Regions from separate parts of the Brevibacillus sp. YAE8 genome, predicted to be linked through region 3. Evidence: riboswitches for the same ligand, from Rfam matches in the RefSeq annotation. Region 3 holds a riboswitch; each other region holds the start of a gene.
The links. Region 3 has a riboswitch for cobalamin ahead of metE (5-methyltetrahydropteroyltriglutamate--homocysteine S-methyltransferase). Riboswitches for the same ligand answer to the same signal wherever they lie in the genome.
Positions count from the first base shown of each region.

Region 1: another riboswitch for cobalamin. It lies ahead of cobO (cob(I)yrinic acid a,c-diamide adenosyltransferase); the one in region 3 lies ahead of metE (5-methyltetrahydropteroyltriglutamate--homocysteine S-methyltransferase).
Region 2: another riboswitch for cobalamin. It lies ahead of AC27IT_RS19875 (ABC transporter substrate-binding protein); the one in region 3 lies ahead of metE (5-methyltetrahydropteroyltriglutamate--homocysteine S-methyltransferase).

Region 1 covers NZ_BAAIYG010000004.1:186,726-197,004, reverse strand. Annotated here, with positions in the region: gene AC27IT_RS08770 (TerD family protein) at 1-2,038, shown strand, start outside; partial or broken gene AC27IT_RS08765 (MFS transporter) at 2,056-2,520, opposite strand; gene AC27IT_RS08760 (MFS transporter) at 2,535-2,819, opposite strand; gene AC27IT_RS08755 (MarR family winged helix-turn-helix transcriptional regulator) at 2,836-3,255, opposite strand; cobalamin riboswitch at 3,451-3,670, shown strand; gene cobO (cob(I)yrinic acid a,c-diamide adenosyltransferase) at 3,954-4,493, shown strand; gene cobD (threonine-phosphate decarboxylase CobD) at 4,493-5,599, shown strand; gene cobU (bifunctional adenosylcobinamide kinase/adenosylcobinamide-phosphate guanylyltransferase) at 5,596-6,135, shown strand; gene cobS (adenosylcobinamide-GDP ribazoletransferase) at 6,132-6,872, shown strand; gene AC27IT_RS08730 (histidine phosphatase family protein) at 6,869-7,492, shown strand; gene cbiB (adenosylcobinamide-phosphate synthase CbiB) at 7,489-8,448, shown strand; gene cobJ (precorrin-3B C(17)-methyltransferase) at 8,548-10,279, shown strand, end outside.
Region 2 covers NZ_BAAIYG010000020.1:50,912-61,190, forward strand. Annotated here, with positions in the region: gene AC27IT_RS19845 (GNAT family N-acetyltransferase) at 1-110, shown strand, start outside; gene AC27IT_RS19850 (hypothetical protein) at 231-1,214, opposite strand; gene AC27IT_RS19855 (sigma-70 family RNA polymerase sigma factor) at 1,184-1,732, opposite strand; gene AC27IT_RS19860 (methyltransferase domain-containing protein) at 1,791-2,801, opposite strand; gene AC27IT_RS19865 (heme ABC transporter ATP-binding protein) at 2,798-3,604, opposite strand; gene AC27IT_RS19870 (FecCD family ABC transporter permease) at 3,601-4,638, opposite strand; gene AC27IT_RS19875 (ABC transporter substrate-binding protein) at 4,686-5,720, opposite strand; cobalamin riboswitch at 6,011-6,217, opposite strand; gene AC27IT_RS19880 (M24 family metallopeptidase) at 6,233-7,324, opposite strand; gene AC27IT_RS19885 (alpha/beta fold hydrolase) at 7,450-8,214, shown strand; gene AC27IT_RS19890 (ABC transporter permease) at 8,272-9,165, opposite strand; gene AC27IT_RS19895 (ABC transporter permease) at 9,183-10,193, opposite strand.
Region 3 covers NZ_BAAIYG010000001.1:371,143-381,421, forward strand. Annotated here, with positions in the region: gene AC27IT_RS01140 (CapA family protein) at 1-1,134, opposite strand, end outside; gene AC27IT_RS01145 (MurR/RpiR family transcriptional regulator) at 1,174-2,073, opposite strand; gene AC27IT_RS01150 (SgcJ/EcaC family oxidoreductase) at 2,387-2,851, shown strand; gene AC27IT_RS01155 (acyl-CoA thioesterase) at 2,996-3,490, opposite strand; gene metE (5-methyltetrahydropteroyltriglutamate--homocysteine S-methyltransferase) at 3,515-5,800, opposite strand; cobalamin riboswitch at 5,945-6,144, opposite strand; gene brnQ (branched-chain amino acid transport system II carrier protein) at 6,293-7,645, opposite strand; gene nrdF (class 1b ribonucleoside-diphosphate reductase subunit beta) at 8,130-9,083, opposite strand; gene nrdE (class 1b ribonucleoside-diphosphate reductase subunit alpha) at 9,148-10,279, opposite strand, start outside.

The DNA of each region.
Region 1 (10,279 bases), on a different contig from region 3:
GAAGGGACAGCATGAATTGCCTGTCTCTTATTTGGCTGCGGCTCTGCGCAACATCGAGAGTCTGGGCTACACGTTTTCCCTGGAGCTGCTGGAGCGAATCCGCACGCTGTCTGAAGCGGAGTTTTTCCCGCTTTACTCCGAGGTAGTGACGGTATTGAAAGAAATGGTGGGCGCATCCCGCAAGTACAAGCCGATGTATCCGAATTTTCCCGAACAAGTGATGGAGGCGAGCGAGGGAGAATTGTATTTGCAGGCGATCATCCACTACCTGACGTGGCAGCTTCCTGTGCACGAGGTGAAAAAACGGCTGCCGCTGTTGCGAGAATCCCGCCTGAAGGTGATCCAGTTGGGAACGGACGAAGAGCTTTTGCAGACGGGCATGAACCTGTTGCGGGCAAAAAGCTCGCTCTCGGCGCAGGACAAGGAAGACCTCGCAGCGCTGCTCACCGAGTGCGATGGAATCGCAGAAGCGCTGCCGCCAGAGATTCCGCACAAGGAAAACGCGGCGGTCGTAGCCAGCATCTTGCTGCGTGCCGACAAGCTGCCGCCCGGCTTTTTTGCGACCTATTGCAAAACGGCGACCGACGTCTTGCGGCTGGCGGTTGCGCTGTCTGACGGCGATGTCAGCCTGGCCGCCCCTGCGAAATTCCGCAAGTTCAGCCGCGCCGAGCGCCGCCTACTGCTGCGCTTGCTGGAAGCCAGCCCGAACCTCGCGGAAGACATGCTGCGCTACAAAGGCCGCTGGATTCGCCTCGGGGAAATCTTGCATCCGTTCGAATACAAGGACCGCTATCCGCAGACGGCGGAAGCGTTCGATATTTTGCGCAACAACCGCCGGCTGGAAACGTTCAACAGCAAGGTCGAGCTGGCGCTGGCGTGCGGGGATGTGCACGAGGCGACGAGCCTGCTCGTGCAGCGGCCGGGGGAATTTGCCCGGCGCCTCGACCACCTGCTCAGGCTGGCAGCGGATCGTGACGAGGTGCTCCGTTCGTTTGCACAGGTCGCGCCTTTGGTGTCTACCCCTGTGCTGCTGCAAGCGCTGAACCACTTCGAGAAAAGAGAAGCGTACGGAGAGTGGCGCACCTTTTTCCCGAAAGGAGAGGTGGCAAAAGTACAGACGATTGCAAACGCGCTGCCGCAGTTGCCGGAAGACGTCCGCGCGAGTGCAGCCCGCAGATGCCGGGAAGCCCTGCTGGAGCGGTTTGCTGCCCTGCCTTCCCTGGGAAAAGTCTACCTCGATCCGCGCTTGCAGGAGCAGCTCGTGCCTTTTTCGCAACGGTCGGCGAGCAAAGCGCTGCGGACGATCGTGCGCGGCTCCAGACTTCCGATCCCGGAGGGCAGTACGATCCGCTTTTTCACCTGGTGGAAGGAAGGCATTGTCAACAACGTCCCCACCGGGCGCGTCGACGTCGATTTGTCTGCGGTGCTGTACGACGCGGACTGGAAGTACATGGAGCACATTTCCTACACGAATTTGCGCTCGGAGAAATACCGCGCCTACCATAGCGGCGACATTGTGAGGGCGCCGATGGGGGCCTGCGAGTTCATCGATGTGGATATCGAATCTGTCCTTCATTACGGCGGCCGTTACGTGGTCATGTCGCTGAACTCGTTTACCAGTCAGCCCTATTGCGATTTGCCCGAATGTTATGCGGGCTGGATGATACGCAAGGCTCCACAGTCGGGGGAAATTTTTGAACCGCAGACGGTGCAGGACAAGATCGACCTCGCTTCACGCTCTACGATCTGCATCCCGGTCATTCTCGATCTGGCGGAGCGAAAAGTGATCTGGACGGACATCGCGCTGCGCTCCCACCCCCGGTTTGTCAATAACGTAGAGGCGAACGGAGGCGGCGTGGAGTGGATGGGAAGGGCGCTCACCTCGCTGGTGAAGCCCACTCTCTATGAGCTGTTCACGCTTCATGCGCAAGCGAGAGGCACGCTGACTGACCGGGCGGATGAGGCGGACACGGTTTTCTCCATGGACGAGGGAATCACTCCGTTTGACCTGGAAATCATCATGGCGGACTTTTTGTAAGCTCGCTGGTTTCGTTAGGCAAAGGGAATGAGGTGCGTGTCCATTAAGCCGGTAGTGGTGAATCCGCAGATGAAAAACGGCAAAATCAGAAACCAGAAAGCCTTGGTTGGAAATATCCGCCTGACCGGTTGCCGGCTGGAAGGATGTATTTGTTGTCTTTCATCTGCGATCTGTGGCGAACCTCCTATCGGTTGCAAACCCTTTTCGGCAGGATGATTCTTCAGAAGAAACATCATGACGGGAAATACCACGATCAGTAAAAAGAGACCCAATACCGCAACAGCCATTTTCCAGTCAAACCACTGTATGAAAAACAGTGAGGCTGGCACAACTACCATTTGGCCTACGCTAAAGCCAGCCTCTATTACTCCGAATGCGAGTCCACGCCTTTTATTGAACCAATTTGTGACCATAATGGTTGCGGCTACATTGGAGGCACCTCCAACACCAATGGAAGCGAAGACACCATAGAGAATAAACAATTGCCAGAGGGAAGTTACCCATTGCGTGAAAAAATGCTCAGACCAACCAGAAGTGTGCTGCCTAAGAGAATGGACCTGGCACCAAAGCGGTCAATCAACCTGCCTGCTATTGGTTGGGATATGCCATAAATGACAAAACTCAATGTGGAGATGAGAGAAATGGTACCTCGATCCGCGGCAAAGCCATTCTCCCAAGGTTCAATAAATGCTCCGAAAGAAAGTCTTGCTCCTTGCACAGCCAACAATGCGAAAAAGGTGACAAATAAAATGATCCACGCGTAATGCACTTTGCTCTTCACAGTCTCAACGCACTCCTTATGAGTTTAATCCCAATCTGGTCAGCATGTTTTTGAATAATTTCGCTTCTTCTTCACTGAATATGGACATCGCTTCTTGATTCACTTCGTCACTGATCTGATTCAGAGGTTGTTCCAATTCCTTGCCTCGCGGAGTCAGAAAAATCAAGTTCGTCCGGCGATCATTGGGATCGGAACGACGCTCGATGAGCCCCATATTTTGCAGTCGATCGAGCACCCCCGTGATGGTTGCTCCATCCAAGCGAAGCCGACTACCCAATTCCACACCTTTTTGGCCATCTTTTTCCCATAGCGCATGTAATAGAACAAACTGCACGGGAGTAATCCCGTACGGCGATAATTTGGCCTTTTCCATTTGCCAGATTTTTTGATACGCCTTCCCGAGAAGAAACCCATAGCAATCCTCAATCCGATCCATATGTACCTCCAAATATTTTATTGGAAATCGATGTAAGAATAAGATAACACGCACACAAAAGATTTGTATACAAATAATTAGTTCACAAAACAAAGATCAATGCCCAGTATGTTCCTATCCGCAGCTTTTGCTTGAATCCCCGGTAGCATTTGCTATTATTAAAGCAAGTGCTTGTCATAGAAACGAACGACATTTGAATATGGTAGAAAAACAGGTCCTTGTTTTTCGCAAGCGATAGTTTGCGAATGCGAGGTTAAAAGGGAAGTTTGGTGAAAAGCCAACGCGGTCCCGCCACTGTAAAAGAGGAGCTCTTCTTCTTGGCAACGGCGCCATCCACTGCACGCCAGCGTGCGGGAAGGAGGAAGAAGAGCGAAGATCCTTGAGCCAGGAGACCTGCCTGTTTTGATGTCCACTGATTTCCTTCGGGTCAAAGGATGAGGTGAGGATTGTTGCAGTCGGCTATCCGCGCTTTGTTTTCCTTGGAGGTTTGGGGAAACAAGGCGTTTTTTTGTACGCGGAAAGCGAAACAGGAAGCAAATCGGCAAACTCTTCACTTTTTCAGTCAGGTAAATAACGAGGCTATGGAAAACATTTGAAATAGGCAACGGAGCCTAAACTGCATTTTTGGAGCGCTGTGCCTCCGAAAATTATTAGGGATGGGCAACGGGGCCTACAGTTTATTTTGGGGGTGGGCGTACTTGAGCAACAAGCGGGGCCTGTTTTTGGTCTACACCGGAGACGGCAAAGGAAAGACAACAGCCGCGGTGGGGCTGGCTGTGCGCGCGACTGGACGAGGCAAAAAGGTCATCATGATCCAGTTCATCAAGTCGCCGGAGCGCACGTACGGAGAGAAAATCATCTTCGACAAGCTGGGCATCGAAATCGTGCAAAAAGGCGTAGGCTTCACCTGGACGAAGACGCCGGAGGAGCATCGCGCGGCGCTGCAGGAAGCGTGGGCGTTCGCCCGGGAAAAGCTCGCTTCGGGCGAGTACGATGTCGTCATTCTCGACGAGCTGAACAATGCGCTGGCGATCGACCGTTTTCCGATTGCGGACGTGCTGCCGCTCGCGGACGTTTTGGAAGCGATTCAAAACAGGCCGAGCCATGTGCATCTGGTCGTGACGGGGCGGAGCGCCAAGCAGGAAATCATCGACATGGCCGATCTCGTGACAGAGATGAAGCCGATCAAGCATTACTACGATGAAGGAATACCAGCGGTGCTGGGGGTAGAGTTTTGATGAACGTACTGGAAGCGTACGGCCACGGCGGAGATTTGTTGACGGCAGCGGACCGCTTTGGGATGGAGCCGGGCCAATTCCTTGATTTCAGTGCCAATATTAACCCGCTGGGCATGCCGGACAGCGTGCGCGAGATGCTTTTGGCCTCTCTGTCTGCCGTGCTGCGTTACCCGGACCCTGGGCATCGCCAGTTTCGCCGGGCGTTGGCGCAGCGGTTGCAGTTGCCAAAGGAATGGCTTTTGCCTGCGAACGGAGCGGCAGAAGCGATGGCGCTCGCGATTCTCGGGCTGCAGCCGCAAACAGTCGGCGTGATTTATCCTTGCTTTTCGGAATATGCAGAGCTTTCCGAGCAGTTTGGCGCAACCGTCATCGGCTGCTACGGAAAAGAAGAGAACGGCTACAAGGCCGACAGCGCCGAGCTGTACCGTCTGTTCGAACAGGCTGATCTGGTGTTTGTCGGCTCGCCGAACAATCCGACTGGCATCTTGTATGAGCCACAGGAGCTGTTGCAGATGGCGGACTGGACGGCCCAGACCGATACGTGGCTGGTCGTGGACGAGGCGTTTCTCGATTTTGTGGAAGAAAGCCGCCAGTTTACGCTGGCAAGTCGGCTGGAGCGCTTTCCCCGCGTCATTTTGCTGCGCTCGATGACGAAAATGTACGCGATCCCCGGCTTGCGTCTCGGATACGCGATCGCCCAGCCTGACGCGATTGCGAAAATGCGCGCGAAGCAGGTGAGCTGGAGCGTGAATGCGCTTGCGCTTTTGGCGGGGGAGCTGTGCTTGCAAGAGCATGAGTACGAGCGGCGGACACGCAGCCTGGTCGCCAGGGAGCGCGCTGGCCTGGTCGCGTTTATTCGCGGGGAGCTGGGCTGGAAGGTCTGGCCGGGGGAGGCGAACTTTTTGCTGCTTCGCTCGCCGGAGGGCTTGCCAGCCGCACAACTGCAAGAGCGGCTCGGCAAAAAAGGCGTGCTGATTCGCAGTTGCGCCATGTATCCCGGATTGACGGCGCATGACGTGCGCATCGCCGTTCGCGGGCCAGAAGACAATGCGCGCTTGATCGCGGCCTTGCGCGAGGTACACAGCGAAGGGAGCGGGGAGCGATGAGTCTTGTGCTGGTGACAGGCGGCGTGCGCTCAGGAAAAAGCCGCTTTGCGGAAGAACTGGCGCAACAGGCCGGAGAGCGCGTCCTGTACGTGGCGACGGGTCAGGCGTGGGACGAGGAAATGCGGCAGCGGATCGAGCGGCACAAGGAGCGGCGACCGAAGCAGTGGGGCAGCGTGGAGGTCGGCGAGCGGCTGTGCGACTACGAGCCTGCTAGCACACCTTACGACGTCGTGCTGATCGATTGCCTGTCGACGTGGGTGAGCAATCGGCTGATGAGCGTCGAGGAAGCAGAGTGGCGAAGCGAGGCGCACACAGAGGCGCTGCTTGCGGAGGCAGAGGCGTGGCTGGGGCTTGTCCGGCGCTCCCCGCAAAAAGTGATTGCGGTCACAAGCGAGGTCGGGCTGGGCGGTGTCGCCATGAATCGGCTCGGCCGCTGGTTCGCAGACGCGCTGGGCGACGTCAACCAGCGGGCTGCGCGCCAGGCAGAGACGGTCTACGCGGTCATGGCCGGAATCCCGTGGAGGATCAAAGGATGAATGCATTTTGGCACGCGATCGCCTTTTTCACCCGGATTCCGGTTCCGTGGCTGCGCCCGTCCGACGAGGCGTGGAAAAAAAGCGTCAACTGGTATCCGGCAGTCGGGCTGGTCATAGGTATTTTGCTATGGGGAGTCCACCAGACGGGGCTTGTGCTCTTTAGCCCGTGGCTGTCCGCCGTGCTGACGCTCGCTGTCTGGGTGTACATCACAGGCGGACTGCATCTGGACGGCTGGATGGATTTGGCGGACGGACTGGGAAGCAGCCGGCCAAAAGAGCAAGTGCTCGCGATCATGAAAGACAGCCGCGTGGGCGCGATGGGGGTTTTAGCCGCGATCTTGCTACTTTTACTCAAGGCAGGGGCCGTCGCGGAGCTTGCGCATCCTGGCTGGGGTGTGCTCCTCGTATTCGTTCCTGCCATAGCGCGGACACATGTGCTGCTGTCGATTCGGCTGTGGCCGTATTTATCGCAGGAAAAAGGGATCGGCAAAGGCATCAGTGCAGGGCTGTCGCCTGTCGCCATCGCCGCCGGATACATCGTTCTCGCCGCGGCTGGCTGGTTCGCCGGAGGTTTGCAGGTCGTCGCGGCAATGGTCGTCTCGCTTTTGTTCGTGCTGTTGTTTTCCCGCTCGGTCGCCCGCAAGCTCGGCGGCCTGAACGGAGACTGCTACGGAGCAGCTATCGAGAGCGGCGAGGCGGTCATGCTGCTCGTACTGGTCGGGAGCTGGTGGACATGAAGTTGATCTGGATACGGCACGGGGAGACAGACAGCAATCGGGAGCGCAAATATCTCGGGCATAGCGACATTCCATTGAACGAAAAGGGGGAGCAGCAGGCGCGCGAGCTGGCGCGGCAATTGTCGCAGCAACTAAAACGGCCTGTCGCGCTGTACGCAAGCGATTTGCTCCGCTGCACGCAAACGGCCCGGCCGCTGGCAGACGAGTGGGGGCTGCCGATCATTTCCGTCCCGGCTTTGCGCGAGCTGTCGTTTGGCGACTGGGAGCTTTTGACCTACGAGGAGCTGATGCGCTCGGATGCCGAGCGGGCTGCCCGCTGGTACGACGACCCGTATCGCTGCAGTCCGCCGAATGGCGAGAGCTTGCAGGAACTGGGGCACCGGGTGGACGGCTGGCTGCGCAAGCTTTTGGAGCAGCGGCAAGCGGCTGCGGACGAGACTACGGTTTGCGTCGCGCACGGGGGAGTGATTCGCTGGTTTCAGGCGGTTTGGCTGGAAAACGACCCTAAGCGATATTGGCACGTAGATGGCGTAGGGCACGGAGAGGCCCTGCTGGCGCAATGGGACGGGCGACGCTGGCGAAGACTACGGCTGGAAGGCTTAAAGAGAGGGACAACATGACGGAAGTATGGATATTGTGCGCGGCATACGTGATTGACCGGGTGGTCGGCGACCCGCGCAGCCTGCCGCATCCGGTGGTCATGATCGGCTGGTGGATTACGCGGCTGGAACGGGTCATTCGCGCGGCAGTCAAGCAGGAATCGCAACTGAAGCTGGCTGGCGTCCTGTTCCCGCTGTTGATCGTCACAGGCAGCTACGCGGTCGTCTGGCTGCTGTTATGGGGAGCGGCGTTCATTCATCCGCTGCTCTCGTGGGTGTTGAGCGCGTGGCTCATCTCCACGACGATTGCCACAAAAGGACTCGCGGACGCGGGACTGGAGATCGCCCGCCACCTGCTCGCCGGGGACATGGCAGCGGCGAGACGCTCTCTGTCGATGGTGGTCGGCCGCGATACGGAGCAACTGGACGAACCGGAGATTTGCCGGGGGGCCGTGGAGACGGTGGCGGAAAACATCGTCGATGCGATCGTTTCCCCGCTGATCTATGCCGCGATTGGCGGCGCGCCGCTGGCGATGGCGTACCGGGCAGCCAACACGCTGGACTCGATGGTCGGCTACAAAAACGAAACGTACAAAAATCTCGGCTGGGCGTCCGCCCGCTTCGACGACGCGATGAACTACATACCCGCCCGGCTGACTGCATTGCTGTTGGTAATCGCAAGCGGGCTGCAGCGGCTGGATTGGCGACAGTGCTGGGCGATGATTCGCCGGGACGCGCATCTGCACCCGAGCCCGAACAGCGGGCTGCCGGAAGCGGGAGTGGCTGGCGCGCTGGGCGTGCAACTTGGCGGGCTCAACTACTACCAGGGAGTGTCTTCCAACCGGGCGCGGCTCGGGGATGCGCATCGGCCGTTGGCTGCGGCGGATATTATGGCGACGATTCGGCTGATGTATCTCACCTCCTTGCTGTGCCTGCTCGTGTGCCTGGCGATTGCGGCTGCCATTGCTTTTATATAGGGCGGCACTTGAAACGAAGCGTAAGACAACGGAAGAAATGAGAACGAACGAGATAACGGCTGCCTGCGACACGCAGGCAATGGAAAGGGGAGGGGCCGTATGAGCGGCAAGTTGTTTGTGATCGGGTTTGGCCCAGGAAGTTTTGAGCATATCACCAAGCGGGCGCGGGAGGCACTGCAAGAGTCGGACGTCATTATCGGCTATTCGACTTACGTGGATTTGATCCGCGGACTTTTGACCAACCAGGAGATCGTCAGCACCGGGATGACGGAGGAAGTGACGCGTGCGCGCGAGGCGGTGCGTCAGGCCGAGGAAGAAGGCAAAAAAGTAGCGGTCATCTCCAGCGGCGACTCCGGCGTCTACGGGATGGCGGGACTGGTCTACGAGGTGCTGGTGGAAAAAGGCTGGACAGAAGCGACAGGCGTTCCGATCGAAATCGTGCCGGGCATCTCGGCGATCAACTCCTGTGGCGCGATCCTCGGCGCTCCGATTATGCACGACGCCTGCACGATCAGCTTAAGCGACCACTTGACGCCGTGGGAGCTGATTGCCAAACGGATTGACGCAGCCGGGATGGCCGACTTTGTCATTGCCCTGTACAACCCTCGCAGCGGCAGGCGGACGCGACAGATCGTCGAGGCGCAGCGCATTCTGCTGCAATACCGCTCGCCAGATACCCCTGTCGGTATTGTGAAGAGCGCCTATCGCGAGCGCGAGACGGTTGTCGTGACGACGCTTGCGCAAATGCTCGAGCACGACATCGGCATGCTGACGACGGTCATTATCGGGAACTCTTCGACGTTTGTCTACGATGGCAAAATGATTACGCCGCGCGGCTATCAGCGCAAGTACACGCTGTCTGCGGATGAGCAGCCGCTGAAGCCGCACCAGCGCCTGCGCGTGGAAAACGAACCGTGGTCGCTCGAAGCAAGCGGCGAAAGCGTCAACGCCTCTGCGGCCAAGCCAGCGGAGCCTGCGAGCGAGCGCCCTGTGCTGGCTGGGGAAGCTGCGAAGCCAACGGCGCCGGAAGCGGCGTTTTCCGGCACGGCGACCAGTACGGCTGTTCTGGAAGCGCCGCCAGTCGAACAAAAGGTGGAGACAGCAAAGCCCGAAGCAGAGCGTCCGCCATTCGAATGGGCGATGCAGGCGCTGAATGCGATCCATGCAGCCAAAGGCATCGAAACGACGCCTGCCACAGCAAGCAACGTGCGTCCAGCCTCGGCGTTTCAGCCGGAAATGATTTTCGAATTTGCGGTCAGTCCAGGCGTCGCCAACAAAAAAATTACGCCGCAGCAAATGATGGCCATTGCCGAGGTGGCGGGTGAAAAGGGCGAGATCGAATACACGCCGCACCACCAGATGATTTTGCGCGTGCCGACTGCCGACCCTGACAGCATTACAGGCCGACTGCGCGAGCTTGGGCTGATCCTCAGTCCGATCGGAGACGTGTTGCAGGTAAAAGCGTGCGATTTTTGCGACGGCGAGAAAAAAGACAGCATTCCGTATGCGGAGGAGCTGCACCGAAGACTGGGCGGAAAAGAAATGCCGAAGGAGCTGAAAATCGGCTTCAACGGCTGCGGAATGGCCTGCTACGGAGCGGTTCAGGAAGATATCGGAATCGTGTTCCGCAAAGGCAAGTTCGACCTGTTCCTGGGCGCGAAAACAGTCGGGCGCAATGCGCACTCCGGCATTCCGGTCGCGGAAGGCATCGACAAGGAGGATATCGTGCCGATTGTCGAGCGAATCGTGAATCGATTCAAAAAAGAGGCATTTCCGAATGAACGCTTCCACAAGTTTTTCCAACGGGTAGGCGAACTGGAAGGCTACGCCT
Region 2 (10,279 bases), on a different contig from region 3:
AAAACGGCTTCCAAAAGGCGTCCCACCCGCCTGTCATGGTCGCGAATGCAGATCGCTTGCCGCCCCGGGCCGGCACGTACTTCGCCATCGGCGCGCAAATATACGGCTGAGTGCTGTGGGCAAGCACATGCCTCGCCAATTGCCTTGCAGCAACGAACAACCGGACCTTTTCCTCGTGACGGGAAAAGGTCCGGTTGTTTTTTTGAGAACGCCACGCCGACAGCCGTGCGTCACTCGCGATAGCGAATTTGCTCGAGCACGTTTGGCGGAAACAGCTTTTGCAGGCTGCTATTGTAGCGGCTCCCGTCTTCTGGCATCTGCATGTCTTGCACGCGGTACGTTTGTCCGTCGTAAGCGAGATAAAAGACCATCGGAGCGCTGACGCCGGAGGAATGCGCCGGATTTTTGCTCAATACTTTCACCCAGGCGTACACGACCCTGCGCTCTGCATTCGGGGCCTCCACTCCCAACAGCTCCAGACTGACCTCTCTGTCATTCGGCAGCCAGCCCAGCTTGGTTTCTTCCGTCTCCAAATAGCTGCGGACGATCGGCTCGACCAGTTCGCGGTTCGCGGGGGAAATGCCTTTTTTCACCTCGACGAACACATGTCCGAGCTGCTTGCCTTGGGACAGCACCTGCAGCTTCCAGACGCCCGGATCGGGCAGTGCGATGCCGGATGGAAAATGCCCGGACGCATCGTGCAGCGGCCCCATCACCTGATAGCTGCCCAGCTCGATGCGCTTGCCCGCACTGCTGTAAGCGACAAGCTCCACCCGAGACAACTCGCTTGCGTTCAACAGCCAGATGAAGCGCTGTGTCTGTCCTTCGTACAGGCCGTCGGGATCGGTCATCGCCCGGACAGGCTTTTCCCCTACATAGGAAAAAGATTGCTGCTCGTACGTAGCCGAAATGAGCGGCATCGGCTTCCACAAATCCGGCGCGAGAAGTTGGCCGCCCGGCAGCAGCTCTGGCACGGGCGGTTGGGGATGGGCGGCATGCTCGGCTGGCTGTGGCAGCGGCAAAGCCGTCCAGATGAGAAAGCCTAGGACGAGGACAGTCGCTGGCATGGCGAGCCTTTTCCAGCCGCTCCTTCTCGCTTCCCGGCTTATCCGCGTTCTTACCTGATCCTTCATCGCTTCGGTAAAGCGGACGTCGCGAAAAGCATTTTGATCGGCCCTGTCCTTCAAATTTGCGAGCCATCTGTTCTCGTCCATTCCCACTCACTCCCTTCCGCCAGACTCTGCTTCAGCCGTTGTCTCGCCCTGTGCAACCGGGTTCTGACTGTTCCCTCTGACACTGCGAGCACAGAGGCGACCTCGCTGATCGTCAAATCGGCATAGTAGTGCAGGACGATGACCTGGCGATACAGCGGAGGAAGCTGCAGCACTTCCGTCACAAGCTGATCCCGCTCTGCCTGGTCGAGCACGAGATGCTCCGTGGACAGCTCGCCGTCTTGCCTGATCCACGAGCGAGGCAGGATATTCCGAAACGACCAGGAGCGCAAATGGCCTTTGCATTCGTTGACCGCAATCCGGTACAGCCACGTATGAACCGTGCTCTCCCCGCGAAACCGGGGCAGATGCCGATACACTTTGACAAACACTTCTTGAGTTATATCTTCAGCCAGACTGTGATCCTTGACCAGAAAAGTGACCAGCCGAAGGACCCGCGTCCCGTACTCTTGCATGATCTGTTCGAATGCAGCGTCTGCCGTAGGCTGCAACGTATCCAAGGGCGCGACCTCCTTCACGCAAATCCTTTACTGGTTAGATGCAGCCGCGTAGATTTTGTTACAGGGAAGGGGCGGAATTTTTTTTGGCAATGATCGTCCAGCGCGTCGCCGCCCCCGGAGCGCCCGGTGGTTCCGCAAACGGATAGCCGCCGTGCTGCCAGCGATCCAGCTCGTACTCTTCCGTCTGCTCTGGCGGCTGGCTGTGGTGGCAAACGACGTTTTCCCTGCTTTGCACGACGTTGTAGCCCGAAGATTCCAGGAGCAACTCCAGCTCTCCCGGCAACAGCAGCGCCAGCTCGCGCTCCACTCGGTAGCGCGGCTGCTCCATCTGCTCCAAAAACGTCTCATAGGTCAGCGTATAGCGGAACTTTTGCTCGGCAATGAGCGTTTCTCCCTCGACTTTTTGGTACACCATCCGGTCCGGAAAAACAAACTTGCGCTGCATGAGCGACCATTTGCGGTTCACAGGCGGCAGGAGCAAGTCAATCGCCACTGTTCCGCCTTCTGTCAAATGCCGGGCAACGACCGAAAGCAACTGCCGCTGTTCCTCTCTACAGGTCGCCTGCTGAAAAATGCCTTCGGGCAGCAGCACATGGGTAAAGCGGGAAGCAAGCTGCAACTCCTGTACATTTTGCTCGATCAGCTCAAGCAGTTCCTCGTTGTCCTTGAGCATGCGCCGCTTCTTTTTTGTCGCGATCTCCAGCATGTCAGGGCTATTGTCCACGCCGCAGACGGACAAGCCGCAGCGCGCCAGCTCAATGGCAATGCGCCCTGTGCCTACGCCAAGCTCGAGCACGGACACCGGGGCTTGCTCTGCTTCTTGCAGCAGCCAGTCGCGGTAAAAAGCGATGCCCGCTTTTCCGGCAAACTGGTCGTAATAGGTGGCTTCCAATCCCGCGAATTTGGCTTCCGGGAGGCGCACATGCCGCCCTTCCCCTTGCATCCCACAGGTCGTACAGACCGAGCCTGCCAAATGCGAAAAAGGCACCCCTGGTGGGACGCCGTTTTTTGTATCGCCTAGCCATTCGTCGTAGCGGAACTTGCATACTTGGCAACTGTACACACTCATAATGCTTTGACCTCCTGTCGCGATTGCTGGACGCGGACCGCTTCCGAAAAGAAATAAACGTGTTTTTTCCCCGTGATCGGATGGGTGACCACCTCTGTCTCTACCCCGAAAACGTCGCGAATCAACCCGGGTTCAAACACTTCCTCCGGCGTGCCGGAAGCAACCAGCGCCCCGTCGCGAATGACGTACAGCCGATCGCAGTACATGGCGGCGATATTCAGATCATGCAGCGAGGAAAACACGGTAATCCCGAGCGTCTTGACCAGATCCATCACCTGTAGCTGGTACCGGACGTCCAGATGGTTGGTCGGCTCGTCCAATACGAGAAACTCGGCTTGCTGGACCAGCGCTCTTGCAATCAGCACGCGCTGCTTTTCTCCGCCAGACAAGGAAAAAAAGCTGCGCGAGGCGTACGCCTGCATGCCGACCCGCTCCAGCGCCTCTTCACAGATGCGGCTGTCCGCCGGGGTATCGGTTTGAAACAGCCTTTTATGGGGTGAGCGCCCCATCATGACGATTTCCATGACGGTAAAGTCAAACTCGATCGACGACTCCTGGCGCACGACCGCCATGCGCTGCGCATTTTGCCGGGCGGTAAGCTGATACACGTCAGCCCCGTCCAGGGAAATGAATCCGCTGCGCGGCTCGAGCGCCCGATAAATGCTTTTGAGCAAGGTGGACTTTCCGCTGCCATTCGGCCCGATCAGCCCCACAAATTCGCCGGAGCGAACCGTCAGGCTAACGTCGCGCAAAATCGTTTTTTTCTCCAGCTCGACCGAAATGTTCTCCACATGCAGATTCATCGCCCGCTACCTCCGAAAGAATATGAGCTGCGCATCATCAACCAAATAAAGAACGGACCGCCGCACAGCGCCGTGATAATCCCGATCGGCAGCTCTTCCGGCGCAAACGCAAGCCGGGCGATCACGTCCGCCCAGATCAGGAAAATGGCCCCGAACAAGGCGCTGACAGGCAGGACGCGACGATGGTCCGAGCCGACGATGACGCGAACGATATGCGGCATCATCAAGCCGACAAAGCCGATAGACCCGCTGATCGAGACGATGACGCCCGTCAAAAGCGCGGTAATGACCAGCAGCAGCTTGCGAAATTGCACCGTATTGACGCCCAGCGTCCCCGCCGCTTCTTCGCCCATCAGCATCGCATTGAGCGAACGGTATTGCGTCAACAGGACAATCAGACAGATGACGACGATCAGCGTCGGTATGGTCAAATACTCCCACTTCCCTCCGGCCAGACTGCCGCTCATCCAGAACAGGACAGAGCGGATGCCGTGCTCGTTGGGCGCGGAAAAAATAATCAGGCTGGTGATCGCAGACAGGATGGCGGAAATCGCGATGCCGGCCATGAGCAGACGCACCGTCGAGTTTTGCCCGCCGATGCGGGACAAGGTAAAAATAAGCAGGATCGAGACGAGCGATCCGGTGAAAGCACCGAAAGAAAGCGCGAATTGTCCGTACATGCTGAATGCTCCGAACAAAATGACCAGCGTCGCTCCGGCCGATGCGCCCGAGGAGACTCCCAATATGTACGGATCTGCGAGGGAGTTGCGAACCAGAGACTGGATCGCCACCCCCACAACAGACAGGCCGGCCCCGACGACAGCCCCCAGCAGGACGCGGGGAAACCGAATGTCCCAGATAATGGTCTGTTCTCCTTTTGACCAATCCACTTCCACCCATTGATTGACCAGCGGGAGATTCGCCAAGGCAATTTTCCATACCGTCGCTGGTTTGATTTCCACCGAGCCGAGTGTCACCGCAAACGTAATCGAGACGACAAGCCCGATCAGCAGGGCAACGATGATGAAGGGCATCTTGATCTTGTGCAGGGCCGTTCCCTCCTTGTCTAAGCAGCCGTTTCTTATTTGAATGTATCCGGGTGCAGACCTTCCGCGAGAATTTTCAGCGCGATCGGTGCGCGTACCCCTTCGGACGCTGCGGACAATGGCAGCACGATCAGACGTTTGTTCTGGATCGCTGGCACGTCAGCCAGTTCCTTTTTGGACAACAGGAAGTTTTGTTTTTGCTCGATCGTCTTGTCGCCGTAGTCGACCACGACGATGACGTCTGGCTTGCGGTTCACGACTTCTTCCCAGCTTACGGTCGCCCAGCCTTTTTGAATGTCGTCGAACACGTTTTTGCCGCCTGCCGCTTTAATCAGAGAAGTCATGTAGTTGTTGGCAGCGGTCAGCGGCTGATCTTCCCCGCTGTCGTACACGAACACGTTCAGCGGCTTGTCCACCGTGCCGATTTTGCTCGTGGTTTGCTCGATTTCCGCTTTCATTTTGCCAATCAGTTCGTTCGCCTTGTCTTCTACGCGGAAAATGCGGCCGATGTTTCGAATATCGGCGAACACGTCGTCAATCGTCGGACCCGGCTTGTTCGAGGACTCTTGCAGGTACGATTTGATCCCCATTTTTTCCAGATCCTCCATCGAGCCGACGCCTTTGTCGCCAAATGCGCTTTTCCAGCCTGCGTAAACGAAGTCAGGGTTTGCGGCCAAAAGCACCTCTTTGGTCGGATACTTGTCAGACAGGACTGGTACCTTGTCGTAGTCGGCTTTCAGCTCAGGCAAAATGTGATCGTCCAGGTACGCGGTTCCGACCATTTTGTCAGCCAACCCCAGCGCGAGCATGACTTCGGTTACGTGCTGGTTCATCGTCACAGCGCGTTTGGGCGCTTCCGGATACGTCATCTCGATCCCGTTGGTCACAATCGTGACGGGCTTGTTGTCAGCAGCAGGCTGGGCCGTTTGCTCCGAGCCAGCATTCGCCACCGTGGATTCGGTCGTAGCAGGTGCTGCCGAGCTGCATGCGGACAAAAGCAGCATAATCGCTGCCAGCGCTGCCATCCAGAAACCGTGGAAGGCTTTTTTTCTCTTACGGATTGTACTCATCTGGTAACCCCTCTTCTTTTGTTGTTGGCATGATGAAAATGAAGCGTTATGTAAATCGTAATGATTACGAATTACACCTTTACTATACAGAGAGCCTGCTTGTTTGGCAACACAGGAAATGCATCACCCCTTTCACAGCCTCGACCGCCACGGCGATGTTCATAGAAAAAAGCACCCCCCAGTTTCCAATCGGGAGGTGCTTGACATACGTAGACATGCCTATAGATTCGGCGTTGCCAATGACGCCTGTTCCTAGTCTGCTTCCACATCTGTCCCATCCTCGTGGGTCGATTGTAAATCATCTCATGGCAGGTCTCCTGGCTTACGAATCATCATCCCCAGCGCCCTTCCCATTTTTCGTCGCGCGAAAAACAGTGGCTTTTTTGCTGGACACTCCTCGTTACAGTGGCGGGACCGCGCCGGATTTTCACCGGACTTCCCTATTAAGCTGGCGGAACCAAACGATTCCGGGCAGCACCATCAGATTCATATAAAATTGTGAGTTTGAAGCCTTATCCGATCACCGTCAGTTTTTTCGGGAACTTGCTCAACACTTCTACGCCTGTTTCGGTTACGAGCACATCGTCCTCGATGCGCACGCCGCCTGCTCCCGGCAAGTACACCCCTGGTTCAATGGTGAACACCATGCCTGGGCGCAGCGTTTCCTGATTTTGCCCATGCACGGACGGATATTCGTGCACATCCATGCCGAGGCCGTGCCCCAGACGGTGAATGAAGTAATCGCCGTAGCCTTTTGCGGCAATGACGTCGCGAGCGGTCTGGTCGAGATGGGCAAACGTCACCCCTGGACGAACTTCGGCAATCGCCGCCTCGTTCGCTGCCAGCACCGTTTCGTAAATATCGCGCAGTTGCTCGCTGATCTGGCCGACAGCAAACGTACGGGTAATATCGGAAACGTAGCCGTCCGCTGCTACCCCGATGTCAAACAGGAGCAAATCGCCTTCCTGCACTTTGCGCGAACCAGGCGTTCCGTGCGGCAATGCCGATTTTTCCCCCGCCAAAACCATCGTGGAAAAAGACGGGCCGTCCGCTCCCAGACGCTTCATCTGGTATTCCAGCTCCGCGACGATTTCCATTTCGGTCTGGCCGATTTTGAATGTTTTCAACGTCTCGCCGAGTGTATCTTCAATCAGTTGGACAGCCTTTTGCAAACGAGCCACTTCGTCTGCCGATTTAATCAGGCGCATTTCGCGCAGCGGCTCTTCCACATCCGCGTAGCTCTCTGCACAGATGACTTGTCCCAGCGCCTCGTAACGCTCTACGGTCATGTGGCTTTTTTCGATGCCCAGCTTCTTCAGGTTCGCTGGCAACACTTGCTTGAGAAGCTCGTAAGGATTCTCAATATCCGTATGCGTGTGAATCGTCTGAACAGTCGAAGCCGCTGCTGCCGCTTCGCGGTCAAGGGCTGGAACGATCAGGGATGGCTCGCCCTGGGCTGGAATAATCAGACCCATAAAGCGTTCATGCGGATCGGTAAAAAAGCCGGTCAAATAGTAAACGTGCTTGGGAGAGGTGATGACTACCGCGTCGAGCTCTTGTTTGGTCAAAAATTCGTGCAGTTTCGAAATGCGCTCCAAATACACCTGCGTCACCTTCGCTTTCGACAAGATTCTTCCTCGAGAATACCATTTCCCTGTCCAAAAAAGAAGAGCGGAACGGAAAATTCTCTCTTGAAACGGACACCATATGCTAGGGGTGAATAACCAACATGGAACCAACCATCGTACAACTGGACAGCCACCGCATCGCCTGCCACCTGTCAGGGCGCGGCACGCCACTCGTGTGCATTCACGCCCCGTGCATCGGCTCTGTCAACTTCGACTATCAAGAGCCGCTTGCGGATGTTTGCCAACTCGTCGTGCCAGACCTCCCGGGGCATGGCGACAGCTCCCCGCTGGCTGGACCTACGACCATGCGCGAGCTTGCCAGCGTGATTCACGGGCTTTGCCAGTCGCTCGGACTTGAGCGTCCGTTGCTTTTGGGGTACTCGCAGGGGGCTTCGCTCGTCCTCGAATACTGCCTCCGCTTTCCCGAAAACGTGCGCGGCGCCATCCTCGTCAGCGCCTTTTCCGAAGTAACCGACTTTTCGTTGCACAGCCGTTTTCTGCTCGCCCAATCGCTGTCCTGCCTGCACGCCGCTCCGCTGATTGCCAGGTCGATCGCCGCCTCTCATCTCGACGACCCGCTTGCTCGCTCCCGCTGGATTGAGCATGGCAGCCAAACAGATGCAGCGAGCCTCCGCCACCTGTACGCCGCCGGGCACCGCTACAATTGCACGGATCAGTTGAGCCAGCTCAAGCTGCCGATGCTGCTCGTCTATGGCGCAGACGATGCGAACATGTTGCCGTATGCCAGGCTACTGGAAAAAAAGCTTCCGCAAGCGGAACTGGTGATGGTGCCGTCGGTCAAGCACCAGGTCGTCACGCGCGCCGCAGCAACGTTCAACCAACTATGCCGCCAATGGCTGAACTGAACAAAAAAAGAGGCGAAAAGGACTGCCTGCGTCCCTTTACGCCCCTTTTGCTGCGTATCAGTTTTTCATCCGCGGGTCAAGCGCATCCCGCAATCCGTCCCCGATCAGGTTGAAGCCGAGAACCGTCAGCATGATCGACAAGCCCGGGAAAATGACTGTCCACGGCGCCTTCTGGATGTACTGGCGAGAATCGGAAAGCATTTTCCCCCACTCCGGCTCCGGCGGTTGGGCACCAAGCCCGAGGAAGCCGAGCGCTGCCGCTTCGATAATCGCTGTCGCAATCCCCATCGTCCCCGTCACGATGATCGGCGCCAGGCTGTTCGGCAAAATGTGCTGCATGAGAATGCGCGAGTCTTTCATCCCGATTGCGCGGGCCGCCATGACGAACTCCTCTTCCTTCAGGCTCAACACGCGCGAGCGCACCAGACGCCCAAAGGTCGGAATGTTGATGATGGCAATGGCCAGTAGCGCATTTTGCAAGGATGGCCCCAGAATGGCGACAATCGCAATCGCCAGAAGAATGCTTGGAAACGCCAGCATGATGTCAAAAACGCGAGAGATGACGGTATCAATCCATCTGCCGTAAAAGCCCGCCAAGAGGCCCAAAATCGTGCCTGCCACGACGGAGCCGATGACCGAGAAGGTCCCGACCCACAAGGAAATGCGCGCACCATAAACGACGCGGCTAAACACATCCCGCCCGTTGTAATCTGTTCCAAACCAATGCTCTTCGGACGGCGGCTTGTTTTTCATCACCAGCTCCCCCTCGTCATACGGGTACGGAGCAATCACTGGCGCAAAGACGGCAACTGCCACGAAAAACAGAATGATCGCCAGCCCCACCATCGCGAGCTTGTTTTTCCGCAAGGCTCTCCAAGCTTCCCGCCAAGGAGAGACAACTTCTTCCTCTTTTACTCTCAGGGATACCGTCTGTACTTGTGTCTCTGCCATGTCTCTTCGTCCCTCCCCTAGCGGTATTTAATGCGCGGATCGATATAGGCATACAGAAGGTCGACCAGGAGATTAATCAAGACGAAAATCGTAGCGATCACCAAAATGCCGGACTGGATCACCGGATAGTCGCGGTTGCCGATCGCTGTGAAAATGTAGCGGCCGACTCCTGGCCAGCCAAAAATCGTTTCGGTCAGCACCGCTCCGCCCAAAAGCAAGCCCGTTTGCAGACCGATCACCGTCAGCACGGGAATCATCGCGTTTTTCAGCGCGTGCTTGTACACGACCCAGAACTGCGCCAAGCCTTTTGCCCGAGCGGTCCGCACGTAATCGGCACGCATGACTTCCAGCATGCTCGAACGGGTAATCCGGGCGATAATCGCCATCGGAATCGTCCCCAAAGCCACGCCAGGCAGGATCAAATGCTTGATGACCTCCCACAACTGATCCCACTGTCCAGCCAAAATCGTGTCCAGTATATAGAACTGCGTAATGGCCTCTACAGGATTACGCGAATTGTCGCGACCAACGGATGGCAGCCATTTCAGTTCTTGCGCAAAGAACCACTGCTCCATCAACCCTAGCCAAAAAATTGGCATCGAAACACCGATCAAGGCGATCAGCATCGCACAGTAGTCAAACCAGGAGTTTTGCTTCCACGCAGACAAAATCCCTGCGTTCACTCCGATAATGACAGCGAAAAGCATGCTGACAATCGTCAGCTCGGTGGTGGCGGCCAAATACGGGCCGATTTCTTGCGTGATGCTTGCCCCGGAATGCAGGGAAACGCCCAAGTCGCCGGTAATAATCTGCTTCAAGTAGTCAAAATATTGAATGTACCACGGATTGTTCAAGCCTAAAACTTCCCGTAAATCTTCAATCGCTTTCGGACTTGCTTTCTCTCCCAATATGGTCAGAGCCGGATCACCTGGGATGGCACGAATGATGGAAAATACGACGATGGACATGCCCAGTAGAACGGGGATGAGCATAAGAATTCTTCGGATGCTGTAGGATAGCAATGCCATCTCCTCGCTTTCCTTACCAAAAAATAATGACTGCGTGCAAGAAAGAAAGGGTAAGAAGAGGGTCGCTCCTCTTACCCTGCTTGCTC
Region 3 (10,279 bases):
CAGCTCGACCAGCTCGCCATTTTGCATACTCCACAGCGGAATGACCGACTGCCACACCTCTTTGTGCACGCACAAGCCGCGCGTGTAGTTCGCGCTCATCGCCTCCAGCGCGTCTGCGACGTTGTGCGTATGGTCCAGCCCGTAATGTTCGTAAAAATCGGCCGGCTGCGTCGTCACCAACTCGGTCTGGAAGACGAAATCGCCCAGGCTGTAAAAGATCGGCCTGTTTTTGTAAATTTCGATGCCGCGCAGCAGATGCGGACCGTGCCCAACCACGGCATGCGCCCCGGCGTCGATACACGCTTTGGCGAAAACAGGCAAAAAGTCTGCGGGCACCTCTTTGGCATCGCCTTTCATCTCATGCGCGTGAATGCTGACCACGACGTAGTCGGCGCGCCGCTTCGCCTCCCCGATCCGCTGCACGATCCGGGCCAGATCGCGCGGATGCGGCTGAGTCGTCGTCCCCTCCTCTTCTCCCGCCATAAAGCGGGCGTTTCCGAACAAAAAAACGTCTTTGCCCGGATCGTTCATGAAGCCTTCCTCGATCAATAGCTTGTTGAAGGCGTTGATGTCTGTCACAGCGGCAATCTCTTGCAGCCTGGCGAGCTTTTCCGGCTGCAAATAATGCGTCATGACGTAGCGCAGCGGATTGATTCCGGGGCGGCCGATGCTGTCTGGACGCTGTTCGCCCGCCGCCCACCACGGATGGAACGTCGATGTCGCCGCGATCAAGGCCACTCTCGCCGACTCGCATTCGAGATAGCGGGGAGCGGACGCCTCCGCGAGATTTTTGCCAGCGCCGGCATGGACGAAGCCGTATTCATTCAGGTGGCGCTCCGTCGCTTCCAGCCCGCCGTACAAATAGTCGAGCGTGTGATTGTTCGCCCAGCCGATCATGTTAAAGCCATAGTCCTTCAATACCTGCAACGAAGCTGGCGGCGACATCGCCCAGGTGCCGCCGCTTTGCGCGCTCGGATAGCCTTCGTTGTCGTGCACGGTCGACTCCAGATTGGCGATGCGCACATCGGCACGATGCAGCAAACGGGCTACTTCCTGAAAAGCGTGATCGCGATAAGGCAAGTCGCGTGTGAGAAAGCTGTCGCCTGTAGCGGCGAACCAAACGGGCAAAGACATGGCTGCATCCTCCCTTACTTTTTTGATAATCGTTGGATTTTAATAGATCGAAAAGTCTTCTTCCTCTTCTCCGACGAAGGAGTAGAGCTTCGAGCTGATCTCATCGTAGTGCTGCAGCCGTTGTTGCACACGCGCAGCATCGTGGACCATCACCCCTTTGACGAGGACATTCAGCACCGAAAACAGCGTAGGCATGCCGCTGGTCGCAACAGGCTGCGGCGTCGTGATTTTCAGCAGCAGATCGGCAGCCTGGCTGATCGGCGACAGCTCGCCCTCGGTAATCGCGAGCACTTTTGCCCCCAATGCCTTGGCGGAATGCACCATGGCGACCGTCTCGCTCGGATGGCGCGGAAAAGAAAGCGCAATGACGAGCCACTCCTGCTCGCGTTCGGTCAAAAAGTAGTCGGCGTTGTCGACCGCGCCCGTGTACAGGTGGGTGTTGCCCTTGATCGCGTTCAAGGCGGAAAACAGCCACTTCGCCGGGATGTGGCACCAGCGAAACCCTACGACGACGATCCGGTGCGCCGCCATAATGCTTTGCACAGCCTGATGCAGCAAGCCGTAGTCGATCTGCTGCAAGCTTTGCTGGAGGTAGGCGATGTCGGTTTCTATGACCTGGTGCGCGTAATTGTCGCGGGTGAGCGCAGCTTCGGTGTCGCGGTATTTCTGGATCGGCCCCTTTCTCTGGTCGCCGATCAACAGCGACTTTTTGATCTCCTCCTGCAACTCTGTGTAGCCGGAATAGCCCAGCGCGTAGCAAAAACGAATGACGGTCGCCTCACTCGTATTCGTCAGCTCCGCGATTTTTTTGGCCGTATGGATAGCTAGCAGGCTCGGCTTTTCGAGGGCGATTTTGGAAATGATCTTTTGGCTGGCGGTCAAATGGCCGTATTGCTTGCGAATGCGTTCTTTTACGTGCTGGTGCTGATCCTGATCCATACCGAAAAGACTCCTTTGCGTTTCGTTTGGTGCAAGTTTTGAGAATAGTATATCTTTTGCATTAATTCACTTCAATACATATTGAAAAATGTAGTTTATCCTTCAGTTTGCTGCCTGCCATCGCTGTACGACCGGAACTCCATCCGGATGGAAACACACTCGCAGCGAAGCGCACGGCAGCCACAGCAGACCATGCACACGCGCGGCGCGATCCTGAAAGTAGCGTTCGGTGCGTGCTCACAAGCCTTTGACATCGTTTCGGGTTCGTATGATACACTATGGTTCAAACAGCCACCCAAGGAGGTACGCCAGGATGGGCACAGCCACACACGAAGATGCGATTCGCACCCTCTACCGGCAAGTCATTCGCGGCTGGAACGAACACAGTGCATCCGGCATGTCCGCTCCGTTCGCGGCAGACGGCGAGCTTATCGGCTTTGACGGCAGCCATCTGATCGGACGAGCCGCCATTTTTACGCACCTGCACGACGTTTTTTCCCACCATCTGACTCCCCCCTTTGTGTACAAAATCAAGTCCGCATGCCTGCTCAGCGAGGAAGTGGGGATGGTTCGCGCCATGGTCGGCATGATCCCTCCCGGAAAAGACGAGCTTGATCCAGCGCTCCATGCGCACCAGACGCTCGTAGCGAAAAAGCAGGGCGAGCAGTGGGAAGCCGTACTGTTTCAAAATACGCCTGCACAGTTTCACGGACGGCCCGAGCTGGTCGAGCAGTTTACAGAGGAGCTGCGGCCGTTGGTGCGGCAACAGTTGTTTTGACGTTGCGGCTTTCCCCGTGCCGCATTGTGTGTTTGCCCTTGATCCCTTAGTGCCTGCGTGCCGCTCACAGCAAAAGCCCTCAACCTGTCGGTGAGGGCTTTTGGCATTGCTTTTGTTGCTGTATGCTGTTTCTTGCAACGGTGACTACAACTCCGCCTTCCGCTGCTTCCTCAGCGCGTAGCGATGCTTCGCCTTTTCGTGCTGGAGGCGCTCCTCCTCGGTTTCCGGGATGACGGCGGGCACCAGCGTCGGCTTGCCTTGCTCGTCGAGGGCGATCATCGTCAAGTACGCTCTCGCGGTCATGCGTTTTTCGCCTGTCAACAGATTTTCCGACTCCACCTTCACGAACACTTCCATCGACGTGTTGTGCGTCCAGGTGACGTACGCTTCCAGGTTGATCGCTTCCCCTGTCTTGATCGGCGCGAGGAAATCGAACGAATCGCTGGACGCGGTGACTACCGGCTTGCGGCAATGGCGCATCGCCGCGATGCAGGCGATCTTGTCGACGTACGCCATTACTTTGCCGCCGAAGATCGTATTGTGATGGTTCGTATCCGGCGGGAAGACGAGGTCTGTCAAAAAAGTTCTCGACTGCCCGACAGGCCGTGCTTCTGTTGCGATCTGGGCTTCTGTTGCCATCTGTGCTGCTCCTCTCGCTCATGCTTATGCTTTTTGTGCCAGGCGGTTTCGTACTGCGTGTGTCGCCGCTACCATGTTTTTCAGAGACGCGATTGTCTCCTCTCTGCCCCGCGTCTTCAGCCCGCAATCCGGGTTGATCCAGAATTGCCCTGGCGGCAGGACTTGCACGCCGCGGGACACCATTTCCTCGATCTCGGCCACAGCCGGAACGCGCGGGCTGTGGATGTCGTAGACACCGAGGCCGATCCCTTTGTCGTACGTGCACGTCTCGAACACCGAGACGAGCTCGCCGTGGCTGCGGGAAGTTTCGATCGAGATCACATCGGCATCCAGCTCGCTGATGACGTCGATGAAATCGTGGAATTCGCAATAGCACATGTGCGTATGAATTTGCGTGCCAGGCTCGACTGTCGAGGTAGCGACCCGGAACGACTTGACTGCCCAGTCCAGATACGCGGCTCTGTCTGCCTGCTTGAGCGGCAAGCCTTCAAGCAATGCCGGCTCATCCACCTGAATCATGCGAATGCCCGCCGCTTCCAGCGCCTCCACCTCTTTGCGCAGCGCCAGCGCGATCTGCTCGCACACTTCCTGACGGGAGACGTCGTCGCGCACGAACGACCAGTTCAAAATCGTGGCAGGACCTGTCAGCATCCCTTTCACTGGTTTATCCGTCAACGACTTGGCATATACGCTCTCCTTGACCGTCATCGGGGAGACGAACTGCACGTCGCCGTAAATGACCGGCGGTTTGACGCAACGGGAGCCGTACGACTGCACCCAGCCGTTTTTCGTGAAAACGAAGCCGTCGAGCTTTTCGCCGAAATATTCCACCATGTCTGTCCGCTCGAACTCGCCGTGCACCAGCACATCCAGGCCGATCTGTTCCTGAATGGCGATCCACTCGCGGATTTGCTCCTGAATGAACGCATCGTACTGTTCGACGCTCCAGTTTCCTTTTTTGAACTGCTGTCTGGCCTGGCGAACTTCTGTCGTCTGCGGGAAGCTGCCGATCGTCGTCGTTGGCAGCAGCGGAAGCTTCCACGTCGCCTGCTGAATCTCGCGACGCTCGTGGAACGGCACTGCCCGCTTCGCCGCTGTCGACGCCAGCGCTTTTCTCGCCTCCTGCACTTCCTGGCGGTTCCGTGCCGGAAATTGGGCCAAGCGCTGCAAGTCTTTCTCGTTCTGGGCGATTTCCTTCGAAATAACATACTTTCCATATTGGAAACCTTGGACTAATAAGCGCACTTCAGCCAATTTCTCATCGGCAAACGCCAATGCGACGCGCACTTCTTCCGGCAAATCGGTTTCGTCTTCGACGGTAACCGGAACGTGCAGCAGGCTGCTCGACGGCTGAACCCATACCCGTTCTGGGGCTACTACGGTGCACAACGTTTTGACCAACTCCCACTTTTCCTCCAGGGCCGAGCGCCAAATGTTGCGTCCGTCGATGACCCCGGCGCCGAGCACTTTGTCTTGCGGGAAACCGTGCGTCGTCAAGTTCGCCAGGTTTGCTGTTTTCCCGTGAACAAAATCAAGGCCCAAGCCGTGGACAGGCAGTTCAATCAGCTCCTCGTACCAGTCCACTGCTTCAAAGTACGTCTGCACCATCAGCTTCAGGTGCGGCAGCGCCTGGCTGAACTGCTCGTACACGCGACGAATGAGTGTTTTGTCTTGCCCGGTAAGATCGAGGACAAACGCAGGCTCGTCGATCTGCACCCACTCGACGCCGTGCAGTTCCAGCTCGCGAAGGACGTCCACGTACAGCGGCACGATCTGATCGACGACGCGTTCAAATTCGTCTTTGGCATACCCTTTGGACAGCTTGACAAACGTGTACGGCCCGACGATGACAGGCTTGCCGGCGATCCCTAGCTGATCTCTCGCCTCCAGGTACGCTTGTAGCGGCCTGTTTTCCGTCAAGACAGGCGTGCGCTCGCCGAACTCGGGGACGATATAGTGGTAGTTCGTGTTGAACCACTTGGTCATTTCGCTGGCGACCGCGTCTTTGTTGCCGCGCGCCATCGCAAAATACGTAGCCAGCGGCACCGGACCGCCCGCATACGCGAACCGCTTCGGAATCAGGCCGAACATGACCGCCATGTCGAGCATGTGGTCGTAGAACGTAAAGTCGTTGACCGGAATCCAGTCGATCCCCTTTTTTTGTTGTTTGACCAGGTGCTGCTTGCGAATTTGCTCCATTTGCGCAAGGAATGTCGTCTCGTCGAGTTTCCCCGCCCAAAAAGCTTCCAGTGCCTTTTTCCACTCGCGATCTTTGCCGATCCGCGGGTATCCCAAGTTGCTGCTTTTCATTTGCTTCCTCTCCATCCTTTGCGATCATTTTTTCGATTTCGCCCAATAAAAAAGGCATCTCCAACGATCAGAAAGAACGTTAGAAATGCCAAATAAACACTGAGATCACAGCATCCTAACACCTCCCTATCTCCCGTAGGTTAAGCAGTGTTGTCGAAACAGGCAGGTCTCCTGACTTGAGGATCATGATCTGCACAACGCCTTCCCAGTCAGCTCGACCAGTGGCCAAAAGTTGTGCAAACTCCCCTCATACAGTGGCGGGACCGTGTCGGATTCTCACCGACTTCCCTTTTCATCCTTGCGCCGATATTCATCGCCAAGGAACCTGTCTCCACTCATATGAAATTGTCGGTATGAGTGCATGTGCCCCAAAAATGGGCGGGACACACCTTTCTTCATACAGTAACACGTAAACCAGTTTTTGTCATGCTAAACTATTTCCACTTTGCAAACTGATGTCAACGTTCAGGCTGCTTCCTCATAATGCCTGTCCTATTGCTTGGTCAGGCGAAGCTCACGCGCGCGCAGCGATGGTTTGCGCATCAAATAAACGAGGTAGCCGCCAACGCCCCCGATCAATGCAGGCAGCAGCCAGCCCAGGCCGATCGTGTACATCGGCAAGTAGCGGGAAAAGACGTCGTTGATCGCCGCAAGCTCGACCCCGGCAGCATTCAGCCCGTCAAACAGGCTAACGAGAAACGTACCGAACAAGCTGCCTTGATACACCTCTGGCCGACCGCCAAACCTTTGATGCAAAAACGTCAAAAAGATCAGCGAGATGGCGATTGGGTACATCGTCGTCAAAATCGGAACAGACACCTTGATGAGCGCAGTCAACCCGATATTGGCGACGAGCGTGCTGAACACAGCCAAAATGACGGCAAACTTTTTATACGAAATGCGCGGAAACATAGCGTGGAAAAACGACGAGCACGCCGTAATCAATCCGACGCTGGTCGTCAGGCACGCCGCAGTAATCATCAGGCCGAGCAGCAGGCCGCCGTAAGAACCGAAGTAATAATTCGACACTTTGGCCAAAATTTGCGCCCCGTTTTCCAAATGGCCGAGCTTTTCCACGCTGGAAGCGCCCATGTAGGCAAGCACCGAGTAGAAAAACGCCAGGAGCGCACCCGCAATCAGCGTTGCTTTGGCGCACGTCAGCAAAATTTGCTTTTTCGACGTAACCCCTTTTTCCTTGATCGCATTGACGATGATGATGCCGAATACAAACGCCCCGAGCGCGTCCAGCGTCAAATAGCCGTCCTGGAATCCTTTGAAAAACGCCTTGGACTGGTAATCGCCCACTGGCGCTTGCAGCTCGCCAATCGGATACACGATCGCCGTCAGGACGATGATGCCGATAAACGTCAGCTTCATCGGTGTCAAGACTTTTCCGACTACATTGATAATTTTTCCAGGATTGAGCGACAACAGGCAAGCGAGCGTGAAGAACAAGACGGTAAACACAATCAACGGAAAAGGCCCGGCCTGCTCGGACAAGAACGGCTTGATCCCGATCTCAAACGAAACATTCCCGGAGCGCGGAATCGCAAAAAACGGCCCGATCGCCAAATAGAGCAAAATCGTGAAAACAAGACCGAACAGCGGGTGCACACGGCTTGCGAGCGAACGCAAATCGTCTTTACCTGAATACACCAACGCTGTAATTGCCAAAAGTGGCAAGCCAACCCCTGTCACGAGAAAACCGGCGTTGGCTTCCCAGACGTTCGTTCCCGCCATCTGTCCCAGCATCGGTGGAAAAATCAGGTTGCCTGCTCCGAAAAACAGCGCAAACAGCATAAATCCGATGATGACGATAAACGAATATGAAACTTTTTGAAGCATGACAAAAACCTCCTGTGAGTAAGAACGAAGGGCCTTGTAAGGAACCCTCAGATTAGTGAAAAAATTCACGAAGTCTAGCGGCTCGTCCAGCCTCCAGCCAAACTGGATAACACTGGATTCATTGTCAGATAAATCAGTCCTCCAGACGCATGACACGATGATTCTGCGACTCTCGTCACTGCCGCTTTGCTGTTCCAGCCTAAGCCCAACTCGGCTCGACCGGGTGGCAATCAAAAGAGCCGACACATCATTTATTTATAACATAAATATGAATGAAAAGGTATTTTAAAATGAAGAATTCTTTTATTCCTTTCTATAAAAGATTCTTGATCGAGAAAATCTCACAGGAAGGAATGTGGGCAACTCATCCGCTACTTCGCGCGCGCCTGTGCATGCGCGCCGCTCGCCCCTTTTCGCGTAACGGGCACGACAAAAAGGCTGCCGTCTGTAGACAGCAACCCTTTTAAACGATCGTTTAACTTTTTTACTCAAAGCGAAAATCGTCATCCGTCAGCGGCTCGACGTTGAGCGTGCGGACGTAGCCATTGCCTTTTTTCGAGAAGAAATCATGCTGCTTCGTGTGCGTGCGAATCCCGTTCAGGACGATCGGGTTGACTTCCTCCTCGGGGAAAAACGGCTCCAGCCCCAGATTCATCAACGCTTTGTTCGCGTTGTAGCGCACGTAGGCCAACACCTCGTCCGCCAGGCCAATCTCTGTGTACAAGGAGACGGTGTACTCCTCTTCGTTTTGGTGCAGCTCGTGCAATAGCGCGTACAGCTCCTCTTTGACCGTCGCCTGCTCCACGACGCTGAGCCGCTGGTACACTTCCTGCGCGAGCACGCCGACGTACAGGCCGTGAATGCTCTCGTCCCGGACGATCAGGTCGATGATTTCACCGCTGCTCGTCATCTTGCCCTGCCCGGCCAAAAAGAGCGGGTAGAAAAAGCCGCTGTAAAACAGGTAGCTTTCCAAAAAGACGGAGGCGACCATCGCCATGTACAAATCTTTTGGCGTCTCGATCTCCTGGTAGCGCTTTGCGATCAGCGCCGCTTTCTTTTGCAGATGCGGACTCTGCTCCACCCAGGCAAAAATTTCGTCAATTTCCTCCGTGGCCGCGAGCGTCGTGAAAATGCTGCTGTACGATTTGGCGTGGATTTGCTCCATCATGCCCATGAAAGCCAGGACGGCTTTGCGCTGCAGCCCGTCCACATGCTCCATGATTTTCGGCATCCCGACGCCGCCTTGCACGGTGTCGAGCAAAGTCAGTCCGCCGAGCACTTTTTTGTACGTGTCCCGTTCCGAAGCGCTGAGCTCCATCCAGGACATTTTGTCATCCGAGAGCGGAATCTCGTCATCGGTCCAGAACTGCATGATGTTCTGGTTCCAAAACGTCATCGTAAAATCGTCGTCTGGCCTGTTCCAATTGACAGCTTTCATTAGGGCGTTCCTCTTCTCTGAAAAAACTTTGTTCCATGCCGGATGGTTCCTCACAGTAAACGGCTTAAACGGCGCAGCTAATGCACTCTTCTACCGTCAAATGCTTGGTGCGCGTGTAGTAGAGCGACTTCAAGCCTTTTTTCGCGGCGTAAATATAGTAACGCGCCAGCTCTCTGGTCGAGATGTTGCTGTTGACGTGCAGCACGGTGGAAATGCCTTGGTCCACATGCTCCTGGATTTCGGCGATCAGATCGATCACTTTGAACTGGTCGATCACATAGGCAGATTTGTAGTAAAAATAGTTTTCCTGCGACAAATACGGCATCGGGTAGTAGGTCGTCGAGTTCGCGTACGTTCTCGTTTCGATGTGCTCGACAACCGGCATCACGCTCGACGTCGCATTCTGAATGTAGGAAATGCTCTGCGTCGGCGCAATCGCCAGACGGTACGCGTGATACAGTCCGTTCTTCTGCACCTTTTGCTTGAGCGCGGCCCAATCCTCCGGCGTCGGAATGTGCATGCCTGCGAACAGTTGCTTGCCTTTTTCCGTGCGCGGACGGTAGTCGTTTGCGAGGTATTTGTCAAAATACGTGCCTTTGGCGTACTCCGACTGCTCGAAGCCCATGAAGGTTTCCCCTTTGGCCATGGCGATCTCCATGCTCATTTCCAGCGAGTAGAAGTTCATCATCATGAAGAACGTGCGGGCGAAGTCTTTTGCTTCCTCGCTCTCGTAGGCGATCTTGTTTTTCGCCAGGTAGCCGTTCAGGTTCATCGCACCCAGCCCGACGGAATGCAGCTCGCGGTTGGCCTTTTGCACGCCTGGCGCATTTTCCACGCGGGTCACATCGCTCACGGCGGTGATCGCCTCGATGCCCTCGCGCACGGATTCGCGCACTTTTTTGTGCTCCATCACGTTGACGATGTTCAAGGAAGCGAGATTGCAGCTAATGTCGCGGCGGATGATGTCCGGCTCGCCGTAGTTGGTAATCGTGGACGTCTCCTGGAGCTGGAAAATTTCCGTGCACAGGTTGGACATTTTCACGGAGCCGATGTCCTTCAGCGCGTGATTTTTGTTCGCGTTCGTCTTGTTCATGATGTACGGGTAGCCCGACTCCATCTGGATCATCGCGATCTTGGTGAGCATTTCGCGGGCGCTCATGACTACCTTTTTCTTGACGCGCTCGTTTGCCACCAGC